4 regions of the Pseudarthrobacter sp. NCCP-2145 genome follow, and region 2 is predicted to be linked to each of the others. Evidence: riboswitches for the same ligand, from Rfam matches in the RefSeq annotation. Region 2 holds a riboswitch; each other region holds the start of a gene.
The links. Region 2 has a riboswitch for cyclic di-AMP ahead of NFU08_RS06040 (M23 family metallopeptidase). Riboswitches for the same ligand answer to the same signal wherever they lie in the genome.
Positions count from the first base shown of each region.

Region 1: another riboswitch for cyclic di-AMP. It lies ahead of NFU08_RS07055 (hypothetical protein); the one in region 2 lies ahead of NFU08_RS06040 (M23 family metallopeptidase).
Region 3: another riboswitch for cyclic di-AMP. It lies ahead of NFU08_RS20460 (M23 family metallopeptidase); the one in region 2 lies ahead of NFU08_RS06040 (M23 family metallopeptidase).
Region 4: another riboswitch for cyclic di-AMP. It lies ahead of NFU08_RS20370 (LysM peptidoglycan-binding domain-containing protein); the one in region 2 lies ahead of NFU08_RS06040 (M23 family metallopeptidase).

Region 1 covers NZ_BRCG01000006.1:99,170-106,327, reverse strand. Annotated here, with positions in the region: gene NFU08_RS07070 (phosphatase PAP2 family protein) at 1-602, shown strand, start outside; gene upp (uracil phosphoribosyltransferase) at 615-1,250, shown strand; gene NFU08_RS07060 (glyoxalase superfamily protein) at 1,297-1,701, shown strand; gene NFU08_RS07055 (hypothetical protein) at 1,698-2,411, opposite strand; cyclic di-AMP (ydaO/yuaA leader) riboswitch at 2,417-2,579, opposite strand; gene NFU08_RS07050 (cell wall metabolism sensor histidine kinase WalK) at 2,673-4,202, opposite strand; gene NFU08_RS07045 (response regulator transcription factor) at 4,210-4,950, opposite strand; gene NFU08_RS07040 (winged helix family transcriptional regulator) at 5,650-6,516, shown strand; gene NFU08_RS07035 (histidine phosphatase family protein) at 6,586-7,113, shown strand.
Region 2 covers NZ_BRCG01000005.1:110,618-117,775, forward strand. Annotated here, with positions in the region: gene NFU08_RS06025 (SURF1 family protein) at 2-802, opposite strand; gene NFU08_RS06030 (DUF3105 domain-containing protein) at 880-1,515, opposite strand; gene NFU08_RS06035 (DUF305 domain-containing protein) at 1,545-2,210, opposite strand; gene NFU08_RS06040 (M23 family metallopeptidase) at 2,216-3,037, opposite strand; cyclic di-AMP (ydaO/yuaA leader) riboswitch at 3,042-3,223, opposite strand; gene NFU08_RS06045 (cytochrome c oxidase assembly protein) at 3,402-4,373, opposite strand; gene NFU08_RS06050 (helix-turn-helix transcriptional regulator) at 4,416-4,835, opposite strand; gene NFU08_RS06055 (cytochrome c oxidase assembly protein) at 5,048-7,141, shown strand.
Region 3 covers NZ_BRCG01000037.1:138-7,295, reverse strand. Annotated here, with positions in the region: gene NFU08_RS20480 (cold-shock protein) at 1-249, shown strand, start outside; gene NFU08_RS20475 (DUF3027 domain-containing protein) at 256-915, shown strand; gene serC (phosphoserine transaminase) at 1,070-2,200, opposite strand; gene NFU08_RS20465 (metal-dependent transcriptional regulator) at 2,481-3,176, shown strand; cyclic di-AMP (ydaO/yuaA leader) riboswitch at 3,283-3,524, shown strand; gene NFU08_RS20460 (M23 family metallopeptidase) at 3,535-4,359, shown strand; cyclic di-AMP (ydaO/yuaA leader) riboswitch at 4,496-4,669, shown strand; gene NFU08_RS20455 (C40 family peptidase) at 4,740-5,435, shown strand; gene NFU08_RS20450 (NlpC/P60 family protein) at 5,595-6,374, shown strand; gene NFU08_RS20445 (HNH endonuclease) at 6,648-7,148, shown strand.
Region 4 covers NZ_BRCG01000036.1:98-7,255, forward strand. Annotated here, with positions in the region: partial or broken gene NFU08_RS20360 (lytic transglycosylase domain-containing protein) at 1-689, opposite strand, end outside; gene NFU08_RS20365 (dienelactone hydrolase family protein) at 991-1,965, opposite strand; cyclic di-AMP (ydaO/yuaA leader) riboswitch at 2,237-2,438, shown strand; gene NFU08_RS20370 (LysM peptidoglycan-binding domain-containing protein) at 2,442-3,281, shown strand; gene NFU08_RS20375 (YdiU family protein) at 3,421-4,896, opposite strand; gene NFU08_RS20380 (APC family permease) at 4,893-6,335, opposite strand; gene NFU08_RS20385 (ribonuclease Z) at 6,332-7,158, opposite strand, start outside.

The sequences.
Region 1 (7,158 bases), on a different contig from region 2:
GGCTGACCTTCCTGAGCAGGACATGGCGGCCCATTGTCCTGGTGGGCGGGGCAGCCCTGGTCTCCACCCTGGCCACCACCCTGGGCAAGCGGCTTGTCGGCAGGACCCGTCCTGACCACTCCGAGGCCGTCCCGCCCTTCGAGACCTCGCCGTCGTTTCCCAGCGGCCACACCCTGAACACCACCGTGGTGATCGGGGTCCTGATCTACCTCATGTGCCTGCAGTTCCAGGTGCTCTGGGCCAGGATTGCGGCCATCACCGTGGGGACGATCTTCATTATCGCCATGGGCCTGAGCCGGGTCTTCCTGGGGCACCACTGGATGACGGACGTGATGGCGGGCTGGTTCCTGGGGCTGGCGTGGGTGGGCATCGTGATCCTGGCCCACAGGCTGTTCCATGTGATGCGGCGGCGCGAACACGCGGGCCCGGCACCCACCTTCGAACATCCGGTCCTGCGCGAGGACCACTCCGGAGACGCGGAAAGCACCACCGGTACCGCCCCGACGGCGAACGGCGGCGGTGCCCCGCCAAGGGTCGACGACGGCGCTTCCCAGTCGGGCACGGGCGGCGGACGGCAGGCGAGCGGCCCGGCGGCCGGGTGATAGTTTTGACCCATGCGCACTCTCGTTGTGGACCACCCGCTGGTCGCCCATAAGCTCACCGTCCTGCGGGACAAGAACACTCCGTCCCCGGTTTTCCGGCAGCTGACGGAGGAACTGGTGACCCTCCTTGCCTATGAGGCCACGCGAGAAGTCCGCACCGAGCCCGTCACCATCGAAACCCCCGTCAGCACGACCGTGGGCACCGCGTTCACCAAGCCCACCCCGCTGGTGGTTCCCATCCTTCGGGCAGGCCTGGGCATGCTGGAGGGCATGACCAAGTTGGTCCCAACCGCTGAAGTGGGCTTCCTGGGCATGGCCCGTGACGAGGAAACCCTGGACATCATCACCTACGCCGAGCGCCTCCCCGAGGATCTCACCGACCGGCAGATCTTCGTGCTGGATCCCATGCTTGCCACCGGCGGAACACTGCGCGAAGCCATCAAGTTCCTGTTCAAGCGCGGCGCCTCGGATGTCACGTGCATCTGCCTGCTCGCCGCGCCGGAGGGCCTGGCCAAGCTGGAGGAAGAACTCTCCGGTGCAAACGTCACCATTGTCCTGGCGTCCATCGACGAGAAGCTCAACGAAAAGTCCTACATCGTTCCGGGCCTGGGCGACGCAGGCGACCGCCTGTACGGCATCGCAGGCTAGGACTCAAGCCTTTCCCGCTTCCCAACACAAGGCTTAGCCTGTGCGCATGGACTGGAAACTGGAACTCGTTTTTGTGCCCGTGTCCGATGTGGACCGCGCCAAAGACTTCTACGTCAACAAAGTGGGCTTCAACGCCGATTTCGACGAGCGGCCCAGCGACTCCATCAGGTTCGTGCAGCTGACCCCGCCAGGGTCTGCCTGCTCCATCTGCATTGGGGAAGGGCTCACGGACGCGCCTCCAGGCACAGGGTCAAACCTGCAGCTCGTGGTCAATGACATCCAGGCCGCCCACGCTCAGCTGAAGGCCAACGGGGTGGAGGTCAGCGATGTGGACGTGCAGGACTGGGGCCATTTTGTGTACTTCGCCGATCCTGACGGGAACCGGTGGGCAGTCCAGTACATCCCGGGCCGGGACGCACTGGACCGCGAGGGGCACGCTGCTTCGGTTTAGTACCAGTTGTTGGCGTAGTGGAAGTTCAGGGCTCCACACGGGGACTGGTAGCGCTCCTGGATGTAGTTCAGGCCCCAGTTGATCTGCGTACGGTAATTGGTGAGGTAGTCGGCGCCCGCGCTGGCCATCTTCTCGGCAGGCAGGGACTGCACAATGCCGTAAGCGCCGCTGCTCGGGTTGGTGGCCGTGGTGGTCCAGTCTGATTCCTTGGTCCACAGGGTCTGCAGGCACTGCATCTGGTCGGCGGCCCAGCCGTAGGAGGCCAGCTGGCCGGCAGCGTAAGCCTGTGCCCCTGCGGGGTCGTTGACCGCGACGACGGGCGCAGGCTCCGGAGCGGGCGCCGGTGCCGGTGCGGGTTCAGGCGCCGGGGCCGGCGCGGGTGCGGGCTCGGGGGCGGGAGCAGGGGCCGGTTCGGCTGCCTGCGGTACCACGTTGATCGGCTCAGCTGCAGGAGCGGGAGCCGGGTTCGCCTGGATTTCGCTCTTTTCGATGCTCAGTTTCGACTGTGCCTCAGCCGCCTGAGTCTGCGTGGCTGCCACCTGCACTGCGGTGTCGGTAGCCTGGCCCGCGGCTCCAACGCCTACAAGGAGGGCGCCGGACGCTGCGAGGATGGCAGCGCGCTGGCCGAAGGACGGGGTTTTGCCTGACGTGCGCGGGGCGCGGGCTTCAGGGCCTGGTTTCGGGCGTGCTTTACTAAGGAACTTAGACATGATGGATCGCCTCTCACACCTGCGGAGTTAGCTGTCGGGTTCGGATGAGGGCATCCGGCCACACGGAAGAATCACGTGCTGGCTTAACCCCAAGGGCAGTTGAATGCCCGGGACTGTTGGGTCCCCCGCCTCTGCCTATGCTCAAGCGGAATCCGGGAAGCGGCAGAGCTTGGCGTCATCCGGATATGCGGCCCGAACGGGAACCGCACCCAATCGACGGTACAGGAGTGTAGCGCTTAAGTCACATTTTGGTAACAGGGATCACGCTAGCGGCGCGCCGTCTTGCGCCTGAACTTGCGGCAGTGGGAGCTGGAGCACGAACCGGGTGCGGCCGGGCTGTGATGTCACCGTGACCTTGCCCCCGTGCGCCTCAACAATGGACTCCACGATGGAAAGCCCCAGGCCGCTGGTTCCTTCCGTGCCGGATGCGCCAGGCCCGCCGCTCTTGCCTGTCCGGGCCGCGTCTGCGCGGGCGAACCGTGCGAAGACCTGGTCCACGAACTCCGGCGGAATGCCCCCGCCGTCGTCCGTTACCGTTACCACCGCGGCACCCTCCGGCGTCTTCCCCACCCCGGTGACCACGGTGGTCCCCGGCGGCGTGTGCTTGCGCGCGTTGGACAGCAGGTTCATCAGCACCTGCCGCAGCTGGGACGGATCCCCGTTCACCACAACGGGCTCGTGGGGGAGCTCCAGCCGCCAGGTGTGCCCGGGCGCCATGACCTTTTCGTCGCTGACGCCTTCCACCACCAGCTGGTTCAGGTCCACCTCGCTGAGCTTCAAAGGCTGTCCCTCATCAAGCCGCGCCAGCAGCAGCAGGTCCTCCACCAGTGCCGTCATCCGCTGGGACTGGCTTTGCACCCTGGCCAGCGACTTTTCCCCGTCAGGAGTGAAGTGTTCCGTCATCCGCATCAGTTCCGTATAGCCGCGGATGGCCGTCAGCGGCGTGCGCAGCTCATGGGAAGCGTCCGCCACGAACTGCCGGACCTTGGTTTCGCTCTTCTGCCGCGCCTGCAGCGCGTTGGCCACGTTGTCCAGCATCAGGTTCAGCGCGTGGCCCACGCTGCCCACCTCCGTTGCGGGATTGGAGTTCGACGGCGGCACGCGCACCGCCAGCGCCACCTCGCCGGCATCCAGCGGCAGCTGTGAAACGCGGGTGGCAACTTCGGAAAGCTGCTCCAGGGGCTTCATGGTGCGGCGGATCAGGACCGTTCCCACCAGGCCGATCAGGAGAAGTCCGCCCAGGGAGACAAAAACGAACGTCCACACCAGGGACGCGAGCGTGCTTTCCTTGGCGGCCAGGGGAAGTCCTGTCACCAGGACGTCACCAAAGCTGGTCTGGATGGCCAGCAGCCGGTAATCGCCGGTGGACAGTGTCCTGTCCACCGGCTGCATGTTGGCGGGCAGGGCCAGCAGGACCTGTTTGTCCTCCGTGGACAAGGGGGAGCGCGTGGTATTCGAGGTGAGGAAACCGCCGCTGTTGACCTGGCCGTTGAGGATCCGGGCGTTGAGGGTTCCGACGCTTTGGCCGCGGGCGTCCAGGGGATCCCTGCCGTTGAAGCCGCCCGAGGGAGGGCGGCCGGGATCGTTGGAACGGTCTGCGGCCTGGCTTAGCTGGTCATCGAGTTGCCGGGTGAGGAACGCGTCCATCGAGGCATAGCTCGCCACGCCCACCGCCCCGCAAATGGCGATCAGCAGGGTCATGGCCAGGAGGACAAGGCGGGTCCGCAGGTGCCAGGTGCCGGGCTTCAGCCAGCTCGGGGGCTGCGGCTCCGTACTGTGCGCTGACGCCATCGCTTTCCTAGTCCGCCGGCTTGATGACGTACCCGGCGCCCCGCACGGTGTGGATCATCGGCGGGTGGACGGCGTCCACCTTCTTGCGCAGGTAGGAAATGTAGAGCTCCACGATGTTGGCCTGGCCGCCGAAGTCGTAGTTCCAGACCCGGTCCAGGATCTGCGCTTTGCTGATGACGCGTTTGGGGTTTTCCATGAGGTAACGGAGCAGCTCGAACTGGGTGGCCGTCAGCTGGAGCTCTTCCCCGGCGCGGGTCACCTCACGGGTGTCAACGTTGAGGACCAGGTCTCCCACCACCAGCTCGGCGGTGTCCATCGCGGCCACGCCCGACCGCTGGACCAGGCGGTGCAGGCGAAGCAGGACCTCCTCCATGCTGAACGGCTTGGTGACGTAGTCGTCCCCGCCGGCCGCGAGGCCAACGATCCGGTCCTGGACGGCGTCCTTTGCGGTGAGGAACAGGGCGGGAACCTCGGGCGCGAAGGCGCGGATCCTGCCCAGGACCTCGACGCCGTCGAAACCGGGGATCATGACGTCAAGGACCAGGACATCCGGCCGGAAGTCTTTGGCCATTTTCACTGCCCCGGGACCGTCGGCGGCAACTGCCACGGACCAGCCGGCCATGCGGAGGCCCATGCTCATGAGCTCGGAGAGGCTCGGCTCGTCATCCACCACCAGGGCCCTGATGGGGGAGCCGTCCGGATGAGTGAGCGTGGGGAGGTTGTTTGTCATGGAGTGGGAGGTGGCCATGGAACAACTCTCCGATCATTGGTTTAAGCCCGGCTATGGCTTTCCTGTGCGCAAGCTGTGAATCCCAGCCTAGCGAGCTGGATCCGTGGAGGGTCCCCGGCGTGTATCCCCGCGTCCGCGGCCGCCCGGACGCGGACGTTCAAACGGCGGCATATCGGGCTTCGGTATGCCCAACATCCGCTCCGAACACAATTTTTTCTGTCCAAAAGCGGGGACGGCTGGACACGCCACCATGGTGAAGAGCGAGATTCCGCTATCAGACGCTCTGGTGAACGGATCAACCGCAGGACGCTCTTTGGTCGAACAAAATTCTGTAGACCACGTGGAGAAAGGCAGAATGCCGGATAACGAGCGTTATTTTTTACAGCGTCCAGAATTGTGATTTGGAACACTATCGCGGAATTTGTCTCATTATGCGGACGATCGCGTCCATTGTTACTTGCAAGTTGCCATTGTTACGCTGCACACTTCCAATGTGAACAAGAACTCAACAGCACCTGCAGCCGCAGAATATTGGCCCAGCACATCCGCTGCTGCCGACATGCGCTGTTGTCGAATGCACGCCTGACCTTCCCACCCTCCGAAGTTCTTAGGCATTCGCCCCCAGCCCAGCGTCGGGCGCCCCTCCCCAGTTCGCATTGCGGGGATTCCCAGCATTCGGGCCGCGATGACGGCCATTCACATTGAGGTAAGCATTCCATGTCAGTTGCATCCGGATACGTCCACATTTCTGTCCGTAACGCCGCCAAGGCCGGCCAGCCCTCGGGCCTCCGCCCCGGGTTTGGACCGCGCCCCGCCCTGGCGCCATCATCATCTGGAAGCAGCTTCCCCTCCCAGGGCTACGCGCCGCAGGGCTTCAACCCCAGCTCCTACGGGCAGCTCCGGGCGGTCCAGCCCGCAGAGGCGGCACCCATGACCGTGCCCACTCCCGTGGTGGCCGGTCCGAATACCGTCCGGCCCGTAGCCAACGACAACGTTGCCCGTGGTTTTGTCCTCTACATGGGCATTGACGAGGAGACGGCGGCAGCGGCCGGAACCTCCATCGCCAAGCTGGCCCAGGAGATCCGCGCCTACGCCCAGTCCCTCGTGTCCGGTGCCGAAAGCTACGCAGCAGTTGCCGTTGCCCCCGCCGGCACGCCCGGTTCCGCGCTCGACGTCGTCCGTTCCACCTTCGGTGACCCCACCGTCAACGCCCGCCAGCGCACGGAGGTCCCGCGTCCGTCGCAGGCACAGGAGCCGCGTCCGTCCGGCGTCCTGATCGACCTGGCCCGCCGCGAAGTCCACCTGGACGGCGAGTCGCTCAACCTGACGTTCAAGGAGTTCGAGCTCCTGAACTACCTCGTGGAGAACGGCACCCGCACCGTGGGGCGCGACGAACTCCTTGAGGGGCTGTGGCGCAACGCCGAAGAGGTGCCCAACGAGCGCACCATCGACGTCCACATCCGCCGGCTCCGCTCCAAGCTGGGCCGCCTTGCCAACACCGTGCGCACAGTCCGCGGCCAGGGGTACCGGTTCTACGAGCACCCCGAAGTTGTTGTCTGGGCCGCTCCGGAATACTCGATCTAGCACTACCCCTGCCGCCCTCCCGGGGGCATGTGCCCCCGCGGCTTGTGGCAGGTTCGCTAGGCTTGGGCCATGAGTGAGCACCATCTTCGACGGCTTGTGATCATGCGGCATGCCAAGGCCGACTGGCCGGGCGGGGTGGCTGACCACGAGCGTCCGCTGGAGGAACGGGGCCACCGCGAGGCGCCGCTTGCCGGCCGGTGGCTGCTCAAGCACAACATTGTGCCGGACTTCATCCTCTGCTCCAGTGCCCTTCGCACCCGGCAGACCTGCACGTGGGTGTGCTCAGAGCTGGGGGACAAGGCCCCCACGCCCAAGCTTGAGGACGGGCTGTACGCTGCCTCAGCGCTCCGGATGCTGACGGTCATCAACCATGTCCCGGATACAGTCACCACGCTGATGCTGATCTCGCACCTGCCCGGAGTGCAGGACCTTGCCATGCACCTGGCCTCACGCGATTCCGACCACGACGCCTACATGGATGCCGCCACCAGGTACCCCACCAACGCCCTCACAGTCCTTGAGACTGAAAAGTCATGGGCGGAGCTGGACGGACAGGACGCGCGCATCACAAGGTTCAAGGTCCCCCGCGCGCACTGACTCGAGCACCAACCAAGGCTTTGGCGGCGATCCTGCCGCCCGGGG
Region 2 (7,158 bases):
GTTAGAGGCCCATGGCATCCAGAAGAGCATCTTCCTCGTCATCGGAGCGTGGGCGCCGTGGTTTGCCCTGTGGGCTGGCCTGCTGTCCAGGTTCGGACGGTTCCGCAGCTTCACGTTCCTCCCGGCCGATGCGGGCCTGCTGCCGCGCTACATAGCCGAACCCGACGAAGGCCAGCACTCCGAAGGTAATCCACTGCATTGCGTAGGACAGGTTGGATCCTTCCTGCACCTTGGGTGGGGCGAGTTGCTGAGGGGCAAGCTCCGGCGGGGGTGATTCGGAGGCCATGAGCCCATAACTGCCGGTCTTGACCGGGTATTCGAGCTGGCGCGCATAGGAGGCCAGGTCAATGCTGGCCAGTTGCCCTTCGGGAGCACTCCGGTCCACGTCGGCCTCTGATGGTTTGATCCGCACCACTGCTGCGACAGTTCCGGGGGGCGGTGCAGGAACCGTATCAGGGTAGCCTGGCCGATTGTTCCCGATGGGAACCCAGCCCCGGTTGATGATGATCGTTTCACCGGAAACCAGCCGGAACGGGACCAGAACCTCGTATCCGGCGGCCGAGTAGTTGGGCCGGTTCCGGACGATCCGCTGGTCGTTGGCGATGTACTGGCCCCTGACAGATACCGTGGTCCACTTGGCGTCCGGGTCCGGGTCGTCAAAGTAGCGGCTGGCTTCTTCGTAGGGCACGGGCGGCTTGTCGTAGTTCTGCTGGACGCGGCGGATTTCGGTGACCGCCTGGTTCCGCCGGTCCATCTGCCAGTTACCCAGCCCCATGCAGGCCGCTGCGAACAGAACGGCCATGCCCAGGATGCCCAGCCACCGCCAGGACAGCAGGAATCCGTAGGCCCGGGGCGTCCGGTCCTTGTTCGGCAGCAAGGTCAGCCCTGCACGCCGCCGGAACAAACGGCCCCGGGCTCAGGTGCCTGCGGGCCTTGCCGGTATTTCTTAATAAACGGTGCCAGACGTTCGTCGCTGCCGCTGTCCACGGCAAGCTGTTTTCCCCAGGCTGTTGCCACAACCGGGGAGGCTTGTTCGGCTACCGGGCTGAGCAGGAGGTAGTCCTGCTTGCCGGCCAAAGCGGTCAGTTCGGCGAGCTCGTCCGGGGCAAGGTCGGGGCGGTAGGTGAGCCACACGGCCCCGTGTTCGAGGGAATGCACTGCCCGGGTCTGTTCAACGGGGGCCGTGTAGATCCCGCAGTTCGTCCAGACCGGCGCATGGTCCCCGCCGGTGGCCGGAGTCTGTGGATAATTGACTGCCTGGCTGGTGTGGTTCCTGGATTGGTCCGGATAGTCCTGCTCGCCCTCGATCGGCCGTGCGGCCGCTGCATTGAGCTGTTCGCGCTGCTGCACCTCCCCTACGAGGACAAAGGTCACCGCGGCAATGATTGCGAGGACGACGGCCGCGCCGGTGCCGTAGATCAGCCAGGCCCGCCGTCTGTCAGCGGCCCGCTGTTTGGCCTGCACTGCTGCCAGGAGCGCTTTGCGGTCCTCACCGGCTTTTGGTTTTCCGGTCATCGGCGGTCTCACTCTCTTTTTTGGGGCGATCAGAGTCGGCTTCGGAGTTCTTCAAGGGCCGTGATTTCAGCTGTCTGTGCTTCGAGGATACGGGCAGCGAAGTCCCGGACCTTTGAGGTTTCCGCCAGCCGGGTACCGGCGGTGGCCATGGCGACGCCTCCTTGATGGTGGCGGATCATCAAATCAACGAACAGACGATCGGCCTCCGCACCTGAAGCTTCCCGCAGCGCCTGCATCTGTTCCGGGGTCGCCATGCCTTCCATGGCACCTTCAGGGCCGGACCCCTGGGCACCATGCGCGGCTCCGGCCCCGTCATGAGTACCATCTGCCGTCATCCAGGCCATCGGCGGCGCTGTCCCGGCCGGGGACAGTCCCCAGTCCTGCAGCCAAGCGAACATCTGCCCGTTCTGATGCTGCTGCGCGGTGGCGATGTCGTAGGCGACCGCCCGGACCTCGGGGTGGTCGGACTTGTCCCGAATCAGCATTGCCATCTCCACCGCCTGGGCATGATGGGTCTGCATATCCCGGGCAAATCCGGCGTCCGGGCCGGAGTCCGGGACGAGTGCGGGCGCCGCGGAAAGCCGGCCCAAAGCGAAGAAGCCCAGCGCGGTGAGGGCCACTACTATGAAGAAAACAGCCCAAAGCCGCTTCCGGTGCATTGGTGACGTTGCCGGCGCCTGGTCGCCCGGTTCCATGAGGGTCACGGCCGGAGCCAGCCCTGGGGATCCACCGTCACGCCGTCGCGGACGATTTCGAAGTGCAGGTGGCATCCGGTGGAGTTTCCGGTTGTTCCGGCCCCGCCGAGCCGCTGGCCCTTGGCCACCACAGAACCGACGGAGACCTCTATTGAGGACAGATGGTTGTACGTGCTTTTCATCCCATTGCCATGATCGACAACGATGCGGTTTCCGCCGCCGTTCTGGGACCATCCAGCTTCCACGACGGTCCCCGAGCCGGCCGTGAACACTGCCGTCTGGCACGAAGCCACCAGATCCAGCCCGGTATGCAATTCACCGGACGCGCCCGTGATCGGGCTCGTCCGGAACCCGAACGGAGAGGAAATGGACATGCTGGCCAGCGGAGCGCCCAGGGTGGTATCCACGGGCACAACCGTTGGCGGTGCCGCCGCTGCAGCGGAAGGAACTGCGGAGGGGGTCCCGGCGGTGGATCCTGTTGCGGCAGGCGCGGGCGTCTCAGGCCGTTCGGCCGGACGGGTCCCGACGTCAGTGCGCGGATAAGTGATGACCGCCTGTTCCTGCGCTGTTATGGCCGGGGCTGCCTCCACAGCGGCCGGCTCGGCGGCGGGAACGGTGCCGGCGGCAATAAGCCCGGCATGCGCGGCGGGTATGCCGGCTGCAAGCATCACGACGGCGGCAAAAGCGGAGGCCCCGGGAAGCCAGACAGGGCGCGGGGACGGGGCCACGGGACGGACGGCGCGGCGCGCAGTTCTGGCAGCACCGGCGCGGCGCCGGGAGCGGTCACTGGGCAGAGCGCGGCGGCGGCCATGGAGGGAGGAGGGCACAGCGGAATCCTTTCGGGTCGCCTGCGAAGTTAGCTGTCGGGTTCGGGCCAAGGAGAAAGCCCGGACGCCCCGTGGAGCCGGCCCTCGTGGCCCGGCACAGTGTGCGTCTTCACCCCAAGGCAGCAAGCTGCCGTTTGTGGGTCCTCCGCCCCCGCCGTTCATGTTCGGATCTGACACCGCCGGCGGGGCTGAGCGTGCGGCGTCGAGGGCTCAATACAGGAAAGCCTGAACTAACGTTACCTAAGAAAACCTAATTATCACAATCTGATAACAGCAGCAAGGAAGGCGCAGTTCTACGCTTCGTAAAATTCATCTGCAGATATCTTCATATGACCAGGCCCGCGGGTCAAGTTGACCGGGCCCTTTATCGGCGACGGGGTTCAGGTCTGTCTGCCAGCTGCTGCAGGTAGCTGTTGTAGGCGTCCAGCTCCGGGGTTCCTCCGGTGAGCTCGGCCCGCTCAATTCTGGCGTTGGATCTGGCTTCCTCACGCTGCCAGCGGACCAGGATGAACATCAGCAGAAGCACTCCGGGTAATTCCCCGTAGGACCATGCCAATCCGCCGGCTACGCCCTGGTCCGTCATGGGGTTGATGTTCCAGCTCGCAGGCGGCGCGGCGAAGAATTTAACCATGGGAGTGGTGGCCATCATGATGACCACCCCGAAGAACGCGTGCAACGGCATCTCCGCGAAGATATCGATCATCCGTCCGAAGTGGGTTTGGCGGCTCGGCAGCGGGTCAGCGGAAATCAACGGCACGGTGAAGAGGATCCCGGAGATCAGGAACAGCAGTTCCAGGCCGACGTGGCCGTACCAGTTTGGCAGCAGCAGGTCCGCCAGACCGGAGAAGTACACGCCGTAAAAGCTGAGCAGGAACAGCGGGACCATGAAGGCCGGGTGAATAGCAACGCGTCCCCATCGGGAACGCAGGCCCCATAGCGCGGCTTGGAGGACGCGGCGGCCCAGCCTGCCGTGGGGTGTTGCCCGCAACAGCAGTGTTCCTGGTGATCCGATGACCAGCAGCGGCGGAACGGCCATCATCAGGGTCAGTTGCTGGAACATAAAGATGGAGAACATCCGCAGTCCGTACCCTTCGATGCCGGCTCCCATGACCACGATGATGGCCAGGCAGCCGACCAGGAAGGAACAGGTCCGCACCACGGACCAGCCCCGGCCCTGCCGCCACAGACGGATCGCCCCTGCCAGGTAAAGCGCCGCGGCCAGCAACGTCAGGGCAGGGATCAGCGGTACCGGCTGCAGGTTCGGCGCCAGGTATTCAGGAAGCGAGGGCGGCAGCGACGGAAGCCAGACCGGACCGGTGATCTCGGGCTCAGACATGGCAGCACCGGCTGTCGCACTGTGCGGGCAGGCCCGCCCCTGTCAGGGTGCCTGGCCGCCTTCGACCATGCGCAACCGGTCCTTGCCTGTATGCCCAACGTGCGTCAAGCCGAGATCGAGGAGCATGCGGACGTGCGAATCCGCCAGAGAGTAGTAGGCCATCCTGCCCGAGCGGCGCACCTGAACAACCCGCGGCCCGCGCAGCAGGCGCAGGGCGTGGGAGACGCCGGACTCGCTCAGCCCGGTAGTTGCTGCCAGGTCGCAGACGCACATTTCTCCTTCGAGAAGGGCGATCAGGATTCTGACCCGGCCAGGGTCCGAGAGCAGCCCGAAAATCACCGCCAAGTCGGTTACGTCCGAATCTCCTGGCATCCTGGATCTGACCGCGCCGACTTTTTCTGCGTCGACGAGCCGGACCGAACACTCCGGCCCGGCGGGGACCCGGGGGGGAATCTGCATCATCCATCTAGGCTACCTTTACGCGCTAAAGCTTCGAGTTCCCCCGGTTACGTGCGGCAAGTGCAGGAGGCCCGCGGCGCCGGGGGAGTGCACGCCTTGACACGCACGTTTAACGTGTGAACAACTCTACAGATAATCTGGTGTCGCGCGCTGTGCTTCGTTTCGCGCTCCATCCCCACCCTTCCGTAGGGGCCAGGACCAGGTTAGGACGTATTGTGGCGCTCAAAGTCTCCACTTCACAGGAGAGGCCCGCTGTCTCACCCCGGCCGGTCTGGCTGGCAGCCGCCTGCGCAATCGCCCTGGTGGTGGTTCTGGCCGCGACCGCCTACGGCAGGGGAACTCTTCCGGCCGAGACCCGGGACCCCGGGGCGCTGGTCCAGTGGGGATACGGCCTGGCACAGACGGTGCACAACCTCGCGGCGGCGGCAACGATCGGCGGACTCGTCTTTGCCGCTTTCATTATCCCGCCCACCCTGAGAAGCTCAGGCCGGGCGTCAAGGACACGCCATGACGAGCAGGGCCCGACAACAGGCGCTGAGCACCCCGCCTTTACCCGGATCATGGTCCTGGTTTCGGCCACCAGCATCATCTGGACCTTCTCGGCGCTGGCGGTCCTGGTCCTGGGCTTCGCCGACATCGCCGGCGTCCCGGTCTCCGGCAGCCCCGAATTTTCCGCGGGCCTTGTCGCCTATATGACAGAACTGCCCAGTGGAAGCGCCTGGCTGTCGGTCGTGATCATCGCAGCGGTGGTGGCAACAGTGGTGTTCGGCGCCCGTTCTCCCGGGCCCCTGGCCGCGGCCGCGCTGCTGGCGATCGCAGGACTGGTGCCCGTCATCCTTATCGGCCATGCCTCCAGCGGCACCGACCACGAACAGGCCACCAATTCCCTGGGCCTTCACCTGGTCGGGGTGTGCCTCTGGTTCGGCGGACTGATCGCCCTCGCCGCCGCCGGAACAGCCCTGGGCAAGGACACAGCCGCGGTCCTTCGCCGGTTCTCCTCCCTGGCCTTGTTCGCCTTCATCCTGGTCTCCGCCTCGGGCGTCATCAACGCCTCAATCCGGATGCCGCTGCCGGAAGGACTGACCTCCCCCTATGGCGTCCTGGTGATGGCTAAAACCGCCGCCGTCATCATCCTGGGCATCATCGGATATCTGCACCGTACCCGCCTCATCCCCGCCCTGACCCGGAAAGACGGGCCGGGTGCAGGCAGGGTGCTGTGGCGGTTCATCGTCGCCGAACTGCTGATCATGGGCGCCGTCAGCGGCCTCGCGGCGGCATTGGGCCGAACGCCTCCCCCCGGTGGGGAGGAAATCCGCGCCGCCCTCACCCCGGCAGAAGTGCTCACCGGATACCCCCTGCCGCCGGAGCTGACCCCCGAACGCTGGTTTACCGTCTGGCGGCCGGACTGGCTGTGGATTGCCGTGGCCGCCACCGCTGCCGTCCTCTACCTTTTGGGCGCGCATCGCCTGCGCCGGCGAGGGGACAACTGGCCCTGGATCCGGACGGTGCTCTGGCTCACCGGGCTTGCGGCGCTGGTCTTTTTCACCTCCGGCGGCCCATCGGTCTACGGCCGCATACTTTTCAGTGCCCACATGGTCGACCACATGGCCCTGACCATGGTCGTCCCCGTCTTCCTGGTCCTCGGTGCTCCGGTCACCCTCGCCCTGCGCACCCTGGCTCCACGGCGGGACGGCTCCCGCGGCCCCAGGGAATGGATCATGGTCCTGGTCCATTCCCGGCCCGCCGCGGTCCTGACCCACCCCTTGTTCGTTGCGGCCAACTTCGCCGGCTCCATCGTCCTGTTCTACTACTCGGACGCCTTCGGGTTCGCCCTGCGCGAACACGCCGGACACGAGCTAATGACCGCCCACTTCCTGATCACCGGCTACCTGTTCATCCTCTCGATGATCGGGACCGACCCGGTACCCCGCCGCGCCCCCTATCCGCTGCGGCTCCTGCTGCTGCTGGCAACCATGGCCTTCCATGCCTTCTTCGGGGTGACGCTCATGGGCTCACCAACTCTCCTGCAGCCGGACTGGTTCACCGGCCTGGGCCGGGACTGGGGACCGCCGGCCCTGGCCGACCAGCAGATGGGCGGAGCAATCACCTGGGGCATCGGCGAGGTCCCCACCCTGCTCATCGCCATCGGCGTCGCCATCATGTGGTCCCGCTCCGACGCCAGGGAAATGCGGCGAACCGACCGCGCGGCCCTCCGGAACAACGACGCAGACCTCGACGCATACAACGACATGCTCGCCCAGCTGCAGGAACGCGACAGCAGGATAGACCGGCAGCGGGACGGCCAGTGAACCGCGTCAATTCAGGC
Region 3 (7,158 bases), on a different contig from region 2:
GTTGAGTTCGGTGTGGCTGACGGCCGGAAGGGCGCGCAGGCCCTGGGCCTGCGTGTGCTGGACAAGACACCTTCCATCGCCAAGGCAAAGCGGCCCAGCGCCAAGGACCTCGCCCCCCTTGTCCAGGACCTGGTGACTGTCCTGGACAACCTGTCCGGGACGCTCTCGGCAGGCAAGTACCCGGAAGGCAACAAGGGCAAGGCCATCGCCGCTGCCCTGCGTAAGGTTGCCGACGAGCTGGACGTTTAGGCACTTATGAACCCGGAAGCTGAACAGCCGGTCCCAGCTGTGCCGGAACAGGACGGCACGACGGCGGGTGGCACGGCCGCTGCCGGCCCCGCCGCTGCGGTGGCCAAGGCGGCGTCCAAGCGCCGCGCGGGTGTCCCGGTGTGGCGGACAGGGAAGCCTGATGCCTTCCTCGCTGCCGCGGTGGACACCGCGCGTGCCGCTGTGGAGGACATCACGCCTGCACCTACCATTGGCCGGCACCTGGGGGCTAAAAGCGAAGGCGACCGCCTGGTGACGCACCTGTTCGAATCCAGGCTGCCCGGATACCTGGGCTGGCAGTGGTACGCGGTGCTGACCCGCAACTCCCGCTCGAAGGTTGTGACCGTCAGCGAGCTCGGCCTGCTGCCGTCGGAAGATTCGATCCTTGCCCCGGAATGGGTGCCGTGGGCTGAACGAGTCCGGCCCGAGGATGAGCAGGACCAGGAGCCGGAGCCGGAGCAGGACCAGGTCCTGGCAGCGGAACCGGAAGCTGGCGGGCAGGTGGCTGTGCCCGCAGAAGGCGAAGCGGATGACGCCGCCCGGGATGCCGTATCAGGGCCTGCCGTTTCAGAGCCCGCCGTCGAGGCCCCTGAGGTTGCCCCTGGTCCGTCCTCGGAGCCCGCAGAAGACGACGCCGCCACGCCTTAGGGCACGCCGCACCCCACGGCACACTTCCCCACGACTTACACAAAGGCGCCGCCCGGAACTAACCCCGGGCGGCGCCGTCGTAATTAACGCTCTTTGCTTCTGGGTGCGCTGCTTTGGGCCACTGAGCCGCAGCGCGGACTGCTGCTGGAGCCCGCTACTTGCGCAGCTTGCCCACCACGAAGTCGATGCTGGCCAGCAGTGCGGAAACGTCGTCCGGTTCGATGGCCACGAAAGTGGCGATGCGCAGCTGGTTGCGGCCGAGCTTGCGGTAGGGCTCGGTGTCCACGACGCCGTTGGCCCGCAGCACCTTTGCCACCATGGCTGCGTCCACAGACTCGTCAAAATCGATGGTGGCAATGACGTTGGAGCGCTCATCCGGGTTGGTGACGAACGGGGTGGCGAACTCGGAAGATTCGGCCCAGCTGTAGATCCGGCCGGCGGAATCGGCAGTGCGTGCCGAGGCAAAGTCCAGGCCGCCGTTGGCGTTCAGCCACTGGACCTGCGCATCCAGGGTCACCAGGGTGGACAGCGACGGCGTGTTGTAGGTCTGGTTTAGCCGTGAGTTGTCGATTGCGGTCTGCAGGTCGAGGAAATCGGGGATCCAGCGGCCGGTGGCCTTGATGCGGGCCGCGCGGTCAAGCGCGGCGGGGGAGAACAGGCCAAGCCAGAGTCCACCGTCGGAGGCAAAGTTTTTCTGCGGGGCGAAGTAGTAGACGTCGCTCTCCGCCACGTCCACGTCCAGGCCGCCGGCTGCTGACGTCGCGTCAACCAGCACCAGTGCGCCCTCGTCCGCACCTGCCACGCGCTTCACGGGGGCGGAGACGCCCGTGGAGGTCTCGTTCTGGGGCCAGGCGTAGGTATCAACGCCCGCTTCGGCCTGGGCGGCCGGGCGGGTACCTGGTTCGGACTTGATGATGGAGGAGGCGTCCAGGAAGGGCGCCTTGTTGGTGGCGGCCGCGAATTTGGACCCGAACTCACCGAAGGAGAGGTGCTGGGCCTTCTTCTCCACCAGGCCGAAGCTGGCGATGTCCCAGAACGCAGTGGAACCGCCGACGCCAAGAACCACCTCATAGCCCTCGGGTGCCCGGAAGAACTGGCTGAGGCCCTCGCGCACCGACCCCACCAGGTTCTTCACCGGAGCCTGCCGGTGCGAGGTTCCCAGGATGGTTTTCGACGCAGCGGACAGCGCATCGATCTGCTCCTGCCGGACCTTTGACGGGCCGGCGCCGAACCGTCCGTCCTTGGGCAGGAGGTCGGCGGGAATAGTGATGCTGTTTTCGCTCACAGGTGCTCCAATTTCGGCGTGGACGCGGCTAGGGTCCGGACGGGTGGTTGCTTGGCGGACAGTCGGCTGTGACTGCAACTCCGGCCCTCCTCATTCTGCCTGAACCGGCGTTGGTGCGGGAACCGGCACCGTCATAGTCCAGACATTGAGACGGCCTGTTGTGACGGCCGCCAACTATTCGGACAAAGTCAAAATAGGCTAAGCTTTCCAACGGACTACGTCGCGCGGAAGGCGATACGGTGGGACAACGCAAGGTACTGCGCTCGAGGAGCTGAGCTGGATGACGGATCTGATCGACACTACGGAGATGTACCTTCGGACCATCTTGGAGCTTGAGGAAGAGAACATCGTGGCCCTCCGCGCCCGGATCGCCGAGCGCCTGCGGCACTCAGGCCCCACGGTTTCCCAGACCATAGGCAGGATGGAGCGGGACGGCTTGGTGGTTGTCTCGGGCGACCGGCACCTCGAACTCACCGAAGTGGGCCGGAAGCGCGCTACCGAGGTGATGCGGAAGCACCGGCTGGCGGAGCGGCTTCTGGCAGACGTGATCGGCCTGGACTGGGCCTACGTCCATGACGAGGCCTGCCGCTGGGAGCATGTCATGAGCGAACGCGTGGAGCGGCGCATCTACGAGCTGCTTGACCACCCCACGGAGTCCCCGTACGGCAATCCCATCCCCGGCCTGGCGGCCCTCGGCGGCCAGGCATCGCAAGGATTCGCGGACGGGGCCGTCAGCCTGCTGGAGGCAATGAAGTCCTATGGCCCGGCGTCGGAGGTAACCGTAAGCCGCCTGGCTGAGCCGATCCAGGTGGAGCCGGAACTGCTGGTCCAGCTCGACGAGGGCGGCATCCGTCCCGGGGCTGCGGTCTCGCTGGAGCGGGTGGGAGACTACATTTCGGTCCGCGTGCCCGGCATAGAGGGCGCCCTGGAGTTGCCGCCCGAAGTCGCAGCCCACGTCTTCGTTGCCGTCCGGTAAACCCGCGTACTACCCCGGCCGGGACGGATTAGCCAAAGATAACGGAATTGTTACTTTGGGACTTCTGGCCCTATAGTTAAACCCAAGCGTAGATACTAAAGCGTTACCTGATCCGGAGCCGAGCTCTGCCAGCGGATCAGGTGCACGAGTCATTACTGGCAGAGGCGGGGGAACCACAACCGGCAGACGGGGGACTGCCTTGGGGTGAAGTCCGTCAGCAGCAAGCCTCTTCCAGCGTTGGATCCTTCCAGGGATACCTCTGTGCCGAGCTTGCCCAGGCGGACCGGGTCTGTGAACTCTCTGACCCGAATCCGACAGCTAACTTCGCAGGCTTTCCAGAGAGGAACCCTTCTTGTCCATGCAGACCCCCAAGGGGCGCCGCCGCGCGGCCGCCCCCGTTCCAACGCCGCGCGTTGTCGAGGTCATCACCACGGAACGCCCCCGCGATCCGCACCGTGATGCACGCCGCCGTCGAGGTCCCTTCCGGCAGATCACAGAATTTGCCTCCGCCAGCGGTATTGGCCAGAAAGCCGGAATCGCGCTGGCTGCCACCGGCCTGGTGCTGACCGTGACCGTTCCGGCAACCAGCCCCGTCATGGCCACCGACAATGCAGGCAGCGTCACCCCCGTGGCAGCCTCGGCTGTTACCCCGCAGCCACAGGTATCCGCCGAGGCCGGCGCGCAGATCGACTTCAGCCGCTCTGCCGTGGTGACCCAGGCGGATCCCGACGGCAAGCTGAAGCAGCTGCTCAGCGCGCAGTCCGCCGGTTCCGTGTCCCGCGCAGCCTCGGCCGGAAGCCTCGGAGCCCCGTTGGCCGCGCTGTCCACTGCCTCCCCGTTCGGCTACCGGGTCAGCCCGATCACCGGCGGCTCCGGTGACTTCCATCGCGGCCAGGACTACGTGGCCCAGTGCGGCACCTCGGTCCTGGCAGCCGCAGCCGGCACCGTGACGTTCGTCGGGTGGCACCAGTACGGCGGTGGAAACCGCGTTGTCGTGGACCACGGCAACGGCCTGGAGACCACATACAACCACCTCTCGTCCTTCAGTGTCACCGAGGGCCAGACGGTCTCCCGGGGCGATGTCCTGGCGCTCAGCGGCACCACGGGTGCTTCAACAGGCTGCCACCTCCACTTCGAGGTCCAGGTCAACGGCGAAGTCGTCGATCCCACGGGCTGGCTGTAGTCAAATGAGGGACGGCTATCGAATCATCATGACCCGCCGTGACCTGAATGTGACATTCAACGAAAACTGCTGTACCGTCTAACTCGCGTCAACTTTTCCGAAGTTGACGCTCTTGTGCGGATTGCCTAGCTCTGCCACCGCTCAAGGTCCGTTCGCATTTCATCGTCTGGCAGGGGCGGGGGAACCAATTTTGGTCTTTGCTTCAGCGAAGGCCTTGGGGTTAAGTCGCAAAGCTTCCTTGGAAGCGGAGTGGCCGGGTGACTCCCATCCGAATCCGACAGCTCACCTCGCAGGCATTGGGAGAGGCTACCTTCGTGTCTTCACGCCATCATTCTGCGCGCCACCGTGCGCAAACGGTTCGTACCAACCCCTTGGACACCGTGTCCAAGGCTGTTAGTGCCAATGCCGGGACAGTAGGTCGCCAGGCTGCCGTTATCGCAGCCGCTTCCGGTCTCATCCTCAGCATGGGCCTGCCTGCCAGCGCCGCGGACACTACCGCTGGCGTTTCCGCTTCCACCGAGTCCGGGTCTGCCCAGTCCGCCCTCGCGGTGACTGCAGCACCCACCGCCACCGTCTCCTTCGAGCGTCCCGTGGTGAAGACCACCGCCGCTCCGAAGCCGGCACCTGTGCGGGTACAGTCGACCGATTCCGAGAGCCGGACTGCTGCCGGAACTCGGACGGCCTCCACCGCATCAGCTCCCGAAGCTGAAGCTGAGAAGCTTGCCGAAACGGTTTCCTCGGCCTCCACCTCCGGCATTGCCGCACTTGCGTACACTGGCATCGGCCGTCCCTACGTCTGGGGTGGCACCACCCCCAACGGCTGGGACTGCTCCGGCTTCACGCAGTGGGTGTACGCCCAGGCCGGCATCAGCATCCCGCGCGTCAACGCCTGGACGGCAATGACGCCCACCTCCACCCCGCAGCCGGGTGACCTGGTCATGCAGAACGGTGGCGCGCACGTAGGCATCTACGTCGGCAACGGCATGATGATCAGCGCTCTCAACCCGTCCCAGGGCACGCTGCTTCACTCGGTGGCCGCCACCGGAAGCTCCGCCTTCTTCACCATTAACAAATAGTTCTTGGGCCTTCGGGCCCAAGAACTATTTCTTTGCTCCATCACGCGTTCCGCAAACACCACATCCCCGTTCGGGGCGTGCCGGCGTACCCCCAAGATGCCGGCACGCCCAAACCCCTTGGTGCCCACAACGGCCTGAGGAAAACGAAAGAGAGAACTGATGACTACTCGTGCCACCGCACGGCATCGCGCCGAAGTCACCAAGACCAACTCAATCGCAGTAATCGCCAAGGCTGTCGGCGGCAACGCCGGTGGCATGGGCCGCCAGGCAGCGGTTATTGCTGCCGCTTCCGGCCTGGTGCTGACCAGCGGCATCGCCGCAAACGCGGCAGACTCCAGCGTCCAGCGCGACTCCGCTCCGGCGTCCACCCTGGAAGTTGAGTCCTCCGTCGAGGCGCCGATCTCCGCCGCTTCCACCATCGCCATCACCTTCGAAAAGCCGGCCGTCACCACCACGCCTGCGCCTGTTGTCGAAGAAGAGCCCGCTCCTGTTGAGGTCGAGGAAGCCGAGCCGGCGGCCCCCGCCGTCGTCCAGCCTGCTGCAGCCCCCAAGGTGACCGCCAAGGTGACCACCGCCTCTGCACCCGCTGCAGCTCCTGCCGCTTCCGCCAGCGGCAAGGGCGCAGCCATCCTCTCCGCTGCATACGCCCAGCTGGGCGTCACCCAGGACTGCACCATGCTGGTGACCAACTCCCTGGCCGCAGTGGGCATCAACTTCCACGACTGGCCTGCAGGGTACCTCTCCCTGGGCCGCACCGTAAGCGCCGCGGAAGCCCAGCCGGGCGACCTTATCTACTACGCCGACGGTGGCGCGGGCATGGCCCACATCGCTGTCTATGCCGGCAATGGCCAGGCGGTCCACGGTGGATACAACGGAAACCAGACGGTGGTATTCAGCGCCAACGTTGGCTCCGGCCCCGTTTTCATCCGCGTGAACTAACGAGCCTCACATTCGCCGTCCCCTATGGACGGCACGAAGAACCCCTGCCCCGCGGCAGGGGTTCTTCCCTTTAAGGATGACGCCGGCGGAGTGCAGCCCGCAGACGCACGGGTAAAGCCTGCCAAGGGACCCGACACGGCAGTTTTGGAAAACAGCGATTAGCTGATAGTGCGCTTCTATGTTTACTCTTGTGGTGTCGATCCATAGCCCGGACATGCCGAGGGCAGCCGGCCCTCGTGCCCCTGACGGGTGCGGCCGTGAAGAGGTACGTGCATGCGCACTCTCGTTCTGAATGCTGGATATGAACCGCTGGCGGTCATCACGTTCCGCCGGGCGCTGGTGCTTGTGCTCACAGGCAAAGCCAGTGTGGTTGCCGAGGGTGACGATCCCGTGGTGGGACCCCAGGAGATATTGGGGCGGCCGTCCGTTATCCTCCTCAACCGCTATATCCGTCCCAGATACAACCAGGCCACGGCTGTCAGCCGCCGCGGAGTGCTGAGGCGTGATGGCCACAGGTGCGCGTACTGCGGAAAAGCGGCCCACACCATCGACCATGTCCAGCCCAAGTCCCGCGGCGGTGCCGACTCCTGGGAGAATCTGGTGGCGGCCTGCCTGCGCTGCAACAACGTCAAGGGCGACCACACTCCGGCCGAGATGGGATGGAAGCTGCGCTTCGTCCCTGAGCCTCCGCACGGAACCATCTGGCAAATCAAGGAACTCGAAAAGCCCACCCCCGCCTGGGACCCGTTCCTGCTGCCCGAGCGCGCCGCCTGACCCCACCCCG
Region 4 (7,158 bases), on a different contig from region 2:
GGCGCTTCCGGTGCCGCAGGCCGGGCGGCGGGCAGCGGCGCGGCCCGGGCAGCTGCGTCGGCCTGACGGCGGGACTGCTCTTCCGCCGCGGCGCGTTTGGCCGCCTGGGATGCCTCGTAGGCAGCCAGCGCCGCCTGGCCCTGCCGGTAGGCGTTCTCCACCTCCGCCGTCGTGCCCTTGAGCGACGCCAGCTGCGCCGTTAACTGCTCGCTGCGCTGCTTCTCCTCCGCAGCCTGGCGGGCCACGGCGTCCTGGGCTGACCGGGCCTCCGTGAGCCTGGCTTCGGCTTCAAGGGACAGCCGCCCGCGCTCATCCTTCGCAGCCTGTTCCTGGGCCGCCAGCGCAGCAGCGATCTTTCCTGCGGCCTGCGCCTTGTGCACGAGCGCGGCGGTCTTGTCCCCCACGATCTGCACCACGTTGAGCCCATGCACGGTGTTGCCCTGGACGGCGTCGAGGGCAACAAAGAACCCCATGTTGGTACCACCGGTCTTGTATGACTGGGCCGCCAGCGCACCGAGCTCTTTCCTGTGCCGGACCAGCTCGGAGTCGGCCTGCGCGGCCTGCGCGGCCAGGGCTTCCACCCTTGCAGACGCAGCCTGCAAGGCCGCATCCGTCACCGCATACTCCGCCGCTGCCTGCACCGCCACGGAGCCGGTGGTCTCGGACTGGTCCTGGAGGGCGGACAGCAAACCACCAATCCTTGCAATTTCCGCGGCTTTCCCGGCTTCGCTCTCTTTCGCGTCCTGTACCTCCTCCCAGGAGGGGTAATCACCGGGCGGGACCTCCGCAGCACCCGCTGGGGTAAGCCATAGGGTTCCCACCAGCGCACACGAAACAAGCGCCGCGGCGAGCCGCGCCCTGGGTTTGGTAACGAACCGGCACATAGTCGGGAAGCCTACCGCCTTCACCCTCAGGTTGAAGGCGGACGTTTCTACATCGTTATGGACCGGAGGCAGCTACGGTGGCGGCAAGGGCAGAAGGGCCGGCCCTTTACAGATGCCGGCCGAACCAGGCAAGGGTGTCGTTCCATGCGGCCGTCGCCTGGGCCCCGTTGTAGCGGTCGCCTGTGTCGTTATGGAAGGCGTGGTCCACGCCGGGGTAGACCGTGAGCTGGTGGACAACGCCGGAGGCTGCCAGCGCATCCTTAAGCGCAGGCATGGGCCCGGTGATGCGTTGATCGAGTTCAGCGTAGACCCCGAATACGGCCGCCTTGATGTCCGGCACTTTGGCCAGGTCAGGGGCAGGTCCGTAAAACGCCGCTGTTGCCTTCAGGCCGTCCAGCTCGGTGGCCGCCTGCCAGGTGATGCCGCCGCCGAAGCAGTAGCCGGTCATGGCGACGCGGCCGCCGTCCACGAAGTCCTGGGCCCGGAGGTACTCCAGTGCTGCGGCGAAGTCGGCCACGTGCCGCTGGGCGCCGGCCTGGGTGAGGGCGCCGGGTACAGCGTCCCGGTCCATGCCGGCCGTCCCGCCTTCGCGGCTGAGCAGGTCGAGCGCGAGGGCCGCGTACCCCTCCTTCGCGAACCGGCGGGCCACGTCTTCGATATGGGGCGTCAGCCCGCGGTTCTCATGGCAGATCAGCACGGCAGGAGCACGCCCTTCCTGCCCGGGCCTGGCCAGGTAGGCACTAACGGAGGCGCCGCCGGACGGAAACTGAACGGACGCCGTCGTCAATCCTGGCGCCCCCTCCGGGACGGAGAGCGGGCTTTTGGCCCCGGGCACCGCACCCGACCCCGCGGTCCCCGCAGCGGACGTCGGGGAAGGTTCCGGGGTGGGCATGGGGTCTGTGCTCCGTGGCACCTCAGTGGGGGTACAGCCCACCAGCAGCATTGCCGCCGACGCTGCCGCCATGCTGCCGGTGATGAAGGCGACACGCCGGGTAAAGGTCCGCTGGCTCAGCGCGCCGGACCGGTAGTCATCGAAGAATTCCTCGATCAGGTATCTCTCAAACTTGCCAAGCTGCGTCACGGTCTGCCTCCTCGGGGGTGCCGAACATACTCCTCCCCCAGCCAGCTCCGGACAAGGTTTCCCGGCGGTCTCTGCTCCCACCTTTATCGCTTTGTGATAAAAAACACTCTCTGCAAAATCGGCGCGCCTTGTATCCGTACCCACAGCCCCATGGCACGCGAAATCCAGTCGATGGCGCAACCGAGAGAACCGCCTCGCATGTTATCCAAATGTGACAATGGGTGCTAAGTCGGGTTATGGTCATCTGGTGTCCCTCCCAGACGGGACATTCCCCGTCAGAATGCCGAGCCCTGCCACTGACCCGGGAACCAACGCTTTCCAGCTGGCAGGGACGGGGGAACCAAGTTTCCGCGGCCTTCAGAAGGCCTTGGGGTTAAGTCGATAGCGCCTCCGTTCCATTCGGAGTTGTTACCGGCCGGGTATCTCCAACCCGAACCCGACAGCTCACCCCGCAGGCATGGGAGAGGCGATCAACTGTGTCAAAAAATTCCACCACTGCCCGTCACCGCGCAACCCCGGCCCGCTCCATCGTGATCGAGGGACTGGCTGTTTCGGCCAAGTCCCTGGGCCGTCCGGCTCTCGCCGTAGCAGCAGCCTCCGGCATTGCCTTCGGCGTCGGCGCCCCGGCCCACGCCGGTGTGAACGGTCCGGACACCACCGAGACCGCTAGCGTCCAGGCGTCCGCCGCCCCCGCTGCGGCAGTTGCAGCCCCCGCCGCAGCGGCCGGCAACGTCCACACGGTTGTATCGGGCGACACCCTTGGTGCCATCGCGTCGATGCACGGTGTCAGCCTGAATGACGTCCTGTCAGCCAACGGGCTTTCAGTCTCCACGATCATCTACCCCGGTGACCAGATCCAGATTCCCGCGGCGGGCTCTGCTCCGGTCGCAGCCTACGTAGCACCGGCTGCAGCACCGGCACCGGCTCCTGTCCAGACCGCTGCCGCCGCCCCGGCGAACACCGGAATGAACATGTCCTACGCGTCAGCACCGGTTGCAGCCACGGGCAGCGGCGCCGGTGCAGCCATCCTGGCCAACGCCTACGGCCAGGTTGGCCAGATCCAGGACTGCACCGCCATGGTGGAGAAGGCCCTGCGCACCGTCGGCAAGTCCGTTGGTGACCTGGCCCCCGGCCAGTTCTACCAGTACGGCACCACCGTGGGCACCCCCGCCCCCGGTGACCTGGTGATCACCGCCGGCCACGTAGGCGTGTACGCCGGCGACGGCCAGGTTGTCAGCGGCGGCGTAAACGGCAACCAGACTGCTGTGCACTCCATCAGCTGGCTCAGCGGCGCTTCCTTCGTCCGGGTGGCATAGTCACCACGGCAACAGCAGCCGGCCCGTAAGGGCCAGGCCACTGCACACAAGGGCGGCAGCCGGGTTCTCCCGGCTGCCGCCCTTGTGTGCGTCCACGCTTTTTATTCCGGATCCGTCCGGAGGCCGGCGCCTTCCCGGGTCAGGTGCCGCAGAAGGTCCGGTAGGCGCCGAAGCCTTCCGGCGGGCCCTCGGTGTAGCGTTCCAGCCCCCGGCGTTCCTGGAACGGGGACCTCACCACATTCAGGAAACGGTTGAACGGGGCCATGTCCCCCTCCGTTGCAGCCGCCAGCGCTTCCTCCACCAGGTGGTTCCGGGGAATGTACACCGGATTGACGCTGTCCATCAGCCCGGCGTCGGGCTTCAGGGCTGCCCAGCGCCCAGCCCAGGCATCAAACGCGGCGAGATCCAGGACCATGCCGCGCGCCGGCCTGTCATCGCCCCGGGCAGCCTGGCCCAGGCTCCGGAAGAACTGTGTGTAATCGACAGGGCCGTCCTTCAGCAGGGCGATTACCCCGTCCACCAGTTCCGATGCCTCGTCTCCCTCCTTGCTTCCGGCCGGTCCGCCTTTGATACCAAGCTTTGCCTTCATGCCGTTGAACCAGGCGTCGCTGTAGTGGCTGCGGAACTTCCCCAGCGCCTCCACGGCGGGGGCGACTGCCTGTTCCTGGTCCTCATGGAAGAGCGGCAGCATGGCCTCCGCCAGCCGCGCAAGGTTCCACTCAGCCACCACCGGCTGGTTGGCGTAGGCGTAGCGGCCGCCGACGTCGATGGAGCTGTACACGGCACCGGGGTTGAAAGCGTCCATGAAGGCGCAGGGGCCGTAGTCGATGGTTTCGCCGGAAATGGTCATGTTGTCCGTGTTCATGACGCCGTGCACGAACCCCACCAGCATCCACCGGGCCACCAGCCCGGCCTGGGCGGCCACCACGGAGGCGAACAGTTCCAGGTAGGGATGTTCCGCCCGGGCTGCGGCCGGGTAGTGCCGGCTGATGGCATGGTCCGCCAGCCGGCGCAGGAGCTCCATGTTGTCCGTGGCCCGGGCATATTGGAAGCTGCCCACCCGGAGATGGCTGCTGGCCACCCGGGCCAGGACGGCGCCGGGCAGCATCGTGTCCCGGCGCACCGGGCGTCCTGTGGCCACAACGGCCAGGGCCCGGGTGGTGGGAATGTTCAAGGCGTGCATTGCCTCGCTGACGAGGTATTCCCGCAGCATGGGGCCGACGACGGCGCGGCCGTCGCCTGCCCGGGCGAAGGGCGTACGGCCGGAGCCTTTGAGATGTATGTCCCGGCGGCGCCCGGCAACGTCCACCAGTTCGCCGAGCAGGAGCGCCCGGCCGTCGCCGAGCAGCGGCGAGTAGCCGCCGAACTGGTGCCCGGCGTATGCCTGGGCAACCGGGGTGGCGCCGGCCGGGACGTGGTTCCCCAGGAGCAGCCGCACGCCTTCGGGGGTCTTGAGGTATTCGGGGGCAAGTCCCAGCTCGCCGGCGAGGGCATCGTTGAGGACCAGGAGCCCGGGTTCGGGCGCTTCCTCAGCCTGCCAGGGAACAGCGAGTTCCGGGAGTGAACTGGCGAATAGTCCCTCGAAGGTGACAGTTGATTCTGCTGCTGCAGTCATGAATCAACCCTATCGCCGTCGTTTGTCCTGCGGTTGATCAGCCAGGTGATAAGCCACAGGATGACCCCAATGGCCATCAGTCCGCCGGCGATCTGGTACTGGATGATGTTCCTGCCCACCCACGGCCCGGCCAGGAAAGCGCAGAGCATGGCGGCCACCAGCGGGAGCGGGCCGGGTGAAGTGAAGAAGACCTTGCGGTGGGGATCCCGCTTGCGGCGCAGCACCAGGCAGGCCACGTTGACCGCAGTGAACACGCACAGCAGCAGGAAGGCTGTGGTGCCGGACAGGTTGGCCACAATGTTGCTTTCGGGATCACTGGTGACGTACAGGATGAGGCCCAGTGCCAGGACAGTGGAGAAGGCAATTCCGGCCCACGGGGTGCGCCGGACCGGAAGGACTTTCCCCAAGGCACCGGGCAGGACGTGCTGGCGGGCCATGCCGTAAATCAGCCGGCTGGCCATCAGCATGTTGATGAGGGCCGTGTTGGCGACCGCGAAGACTGCCAGGAAGGGGAAGACCCTGTCGATGGGGAAGTCCGGTGAGCCCTTGTGGACCACTTCAAGCAGGGCAGCGCCCTCAGCTTCCCGGATGCCCTCGAGTTCGGTGGGCGAGAGGACGCTCACCACGGACACCGCCACCAGCATGTACAGCAGTACTGCGATGCCCAGGCCGGTGAGCATGGTGCGGGGAAAGATCTTCTCGGGATTCCGGGTCTCTTCCACCATGTTGACCGAGTCCTCGAAGCCCACCATGGCAAAAAACGCGATGGAGGTGGCTGCGGTGACGGCCAGGAAGAGCCCCTTGTCCTGGGAGTCGTTGAAGACAAAGATCTCGCCCGGGTTTCCGGTCCCCTGGGCCATGACAAAGAACCCGACGCCGATCACAATGCACAATGCGGCCATCTCCACCACCGTGAGCACCACATTGAACTTGACGCTCTCCCCCACCCCACGCAGGTTGATGGCGGCCAGGAGGAGCATGAATCCAAGGGCAACCGCGGTGATCACGCCCTGGCCGGGTTTGCCCATCCAGCCGTTAATCTCAAGGCCGCCAAAAAAGTTCTGCGCCAGGACGTTCGCCGAGGTGGACGCGCTGGTGATTCCGGAGCAGACCACCGCAAAGGCCACCAGGAAAGTGACGAAGTGTATGCCGAACGCCTTATGCGTGTACAGCGCAGCCCCCGCCGCCTGGGGATACTGCGTCACCAGTTCAAGGTACGAGAAGGCGGTCAGCGTGGCCACCACGAAGGCCAGCAGGAACGGCAGCCAGACGATTCCCCCCACGGTGCCGGCCATGGTCCCGGTCACCGCATAGACGCCGGCGCCGAGGATGTCCCCCACGATGAACAGCAGGAGGAGCTTGGGTCCAAGCACTCTCTTGAGGGTGGGCTCCTTGCCATGCGCAGTAACGTCTGACACTTCTTCTGAAGCTGCACTCATGAGTGACCTCCATGGCTGGCTTGGCTGGATGAGGGGTTCGGCATCGATGCGGTAAGCGGCCCGTGCTGCAGCACGGCGCCTTGGGACCAGCGCCGCCGCTGGGGAAAGCCGATGCGCTGCAGGTCCTCTGCCGCGATGACCGCAGCAGTACCCGCACGGGCGCGCGCTTGGGCCGAGAGCAGTGCGGCGTCGCCGCCATACCGCGAGGAGAAATGCGTGAGCACCAGGCTCCGGGCGCCGGAATGTGCCGCCAGCTCTCCCGCCTGCCCTGCCGTGAGGTGGCGGTACTGGCCGGCCAGCCCGGCGTCGTCGTCGGCAAAGGTCGATTCGGCGACGAGGAGATCGGCGCCGTCGGCAAGTTCCTCTGCGCCCGGGCAGGGCGCAGTGTCCATGACGAAGGCGAAACGCTGGCCCGGGCGGGCGACGCTGACGTCATCGAGCCGCACCCCGCCCAGGGTCCCCTGGCGCTGCAGGCGCCCTGCGTCCGGCCCGGCAATCCCTGCCGCGCGCAGGCGTTCCGGCAGCAGGGTCCGGCCGTCCGGTTCGGCCAGCCGGTAGCCGTAGGTTTCGATGCGGTGCCTGAGGGGACGGACGTCAAGCCCTTCGGCTACCGGTCCGCCTTCACCGTGCGGGTGCAGCCTGAGGTCGATACCCGGGGTGCTGACGGATACCAGGGCGCGGACCACGTCCGCGCCGGAGGACGGATAGTGGAGGTGGACCGGGTGGGGCACAGCATCGAGGGCCATGCGCGAGAGCACGCCCGGCAGCCCGAAGCAATGGTCACCGTGCACGTGCGTGAGGCAGATGCGGGTGACCATGTTTG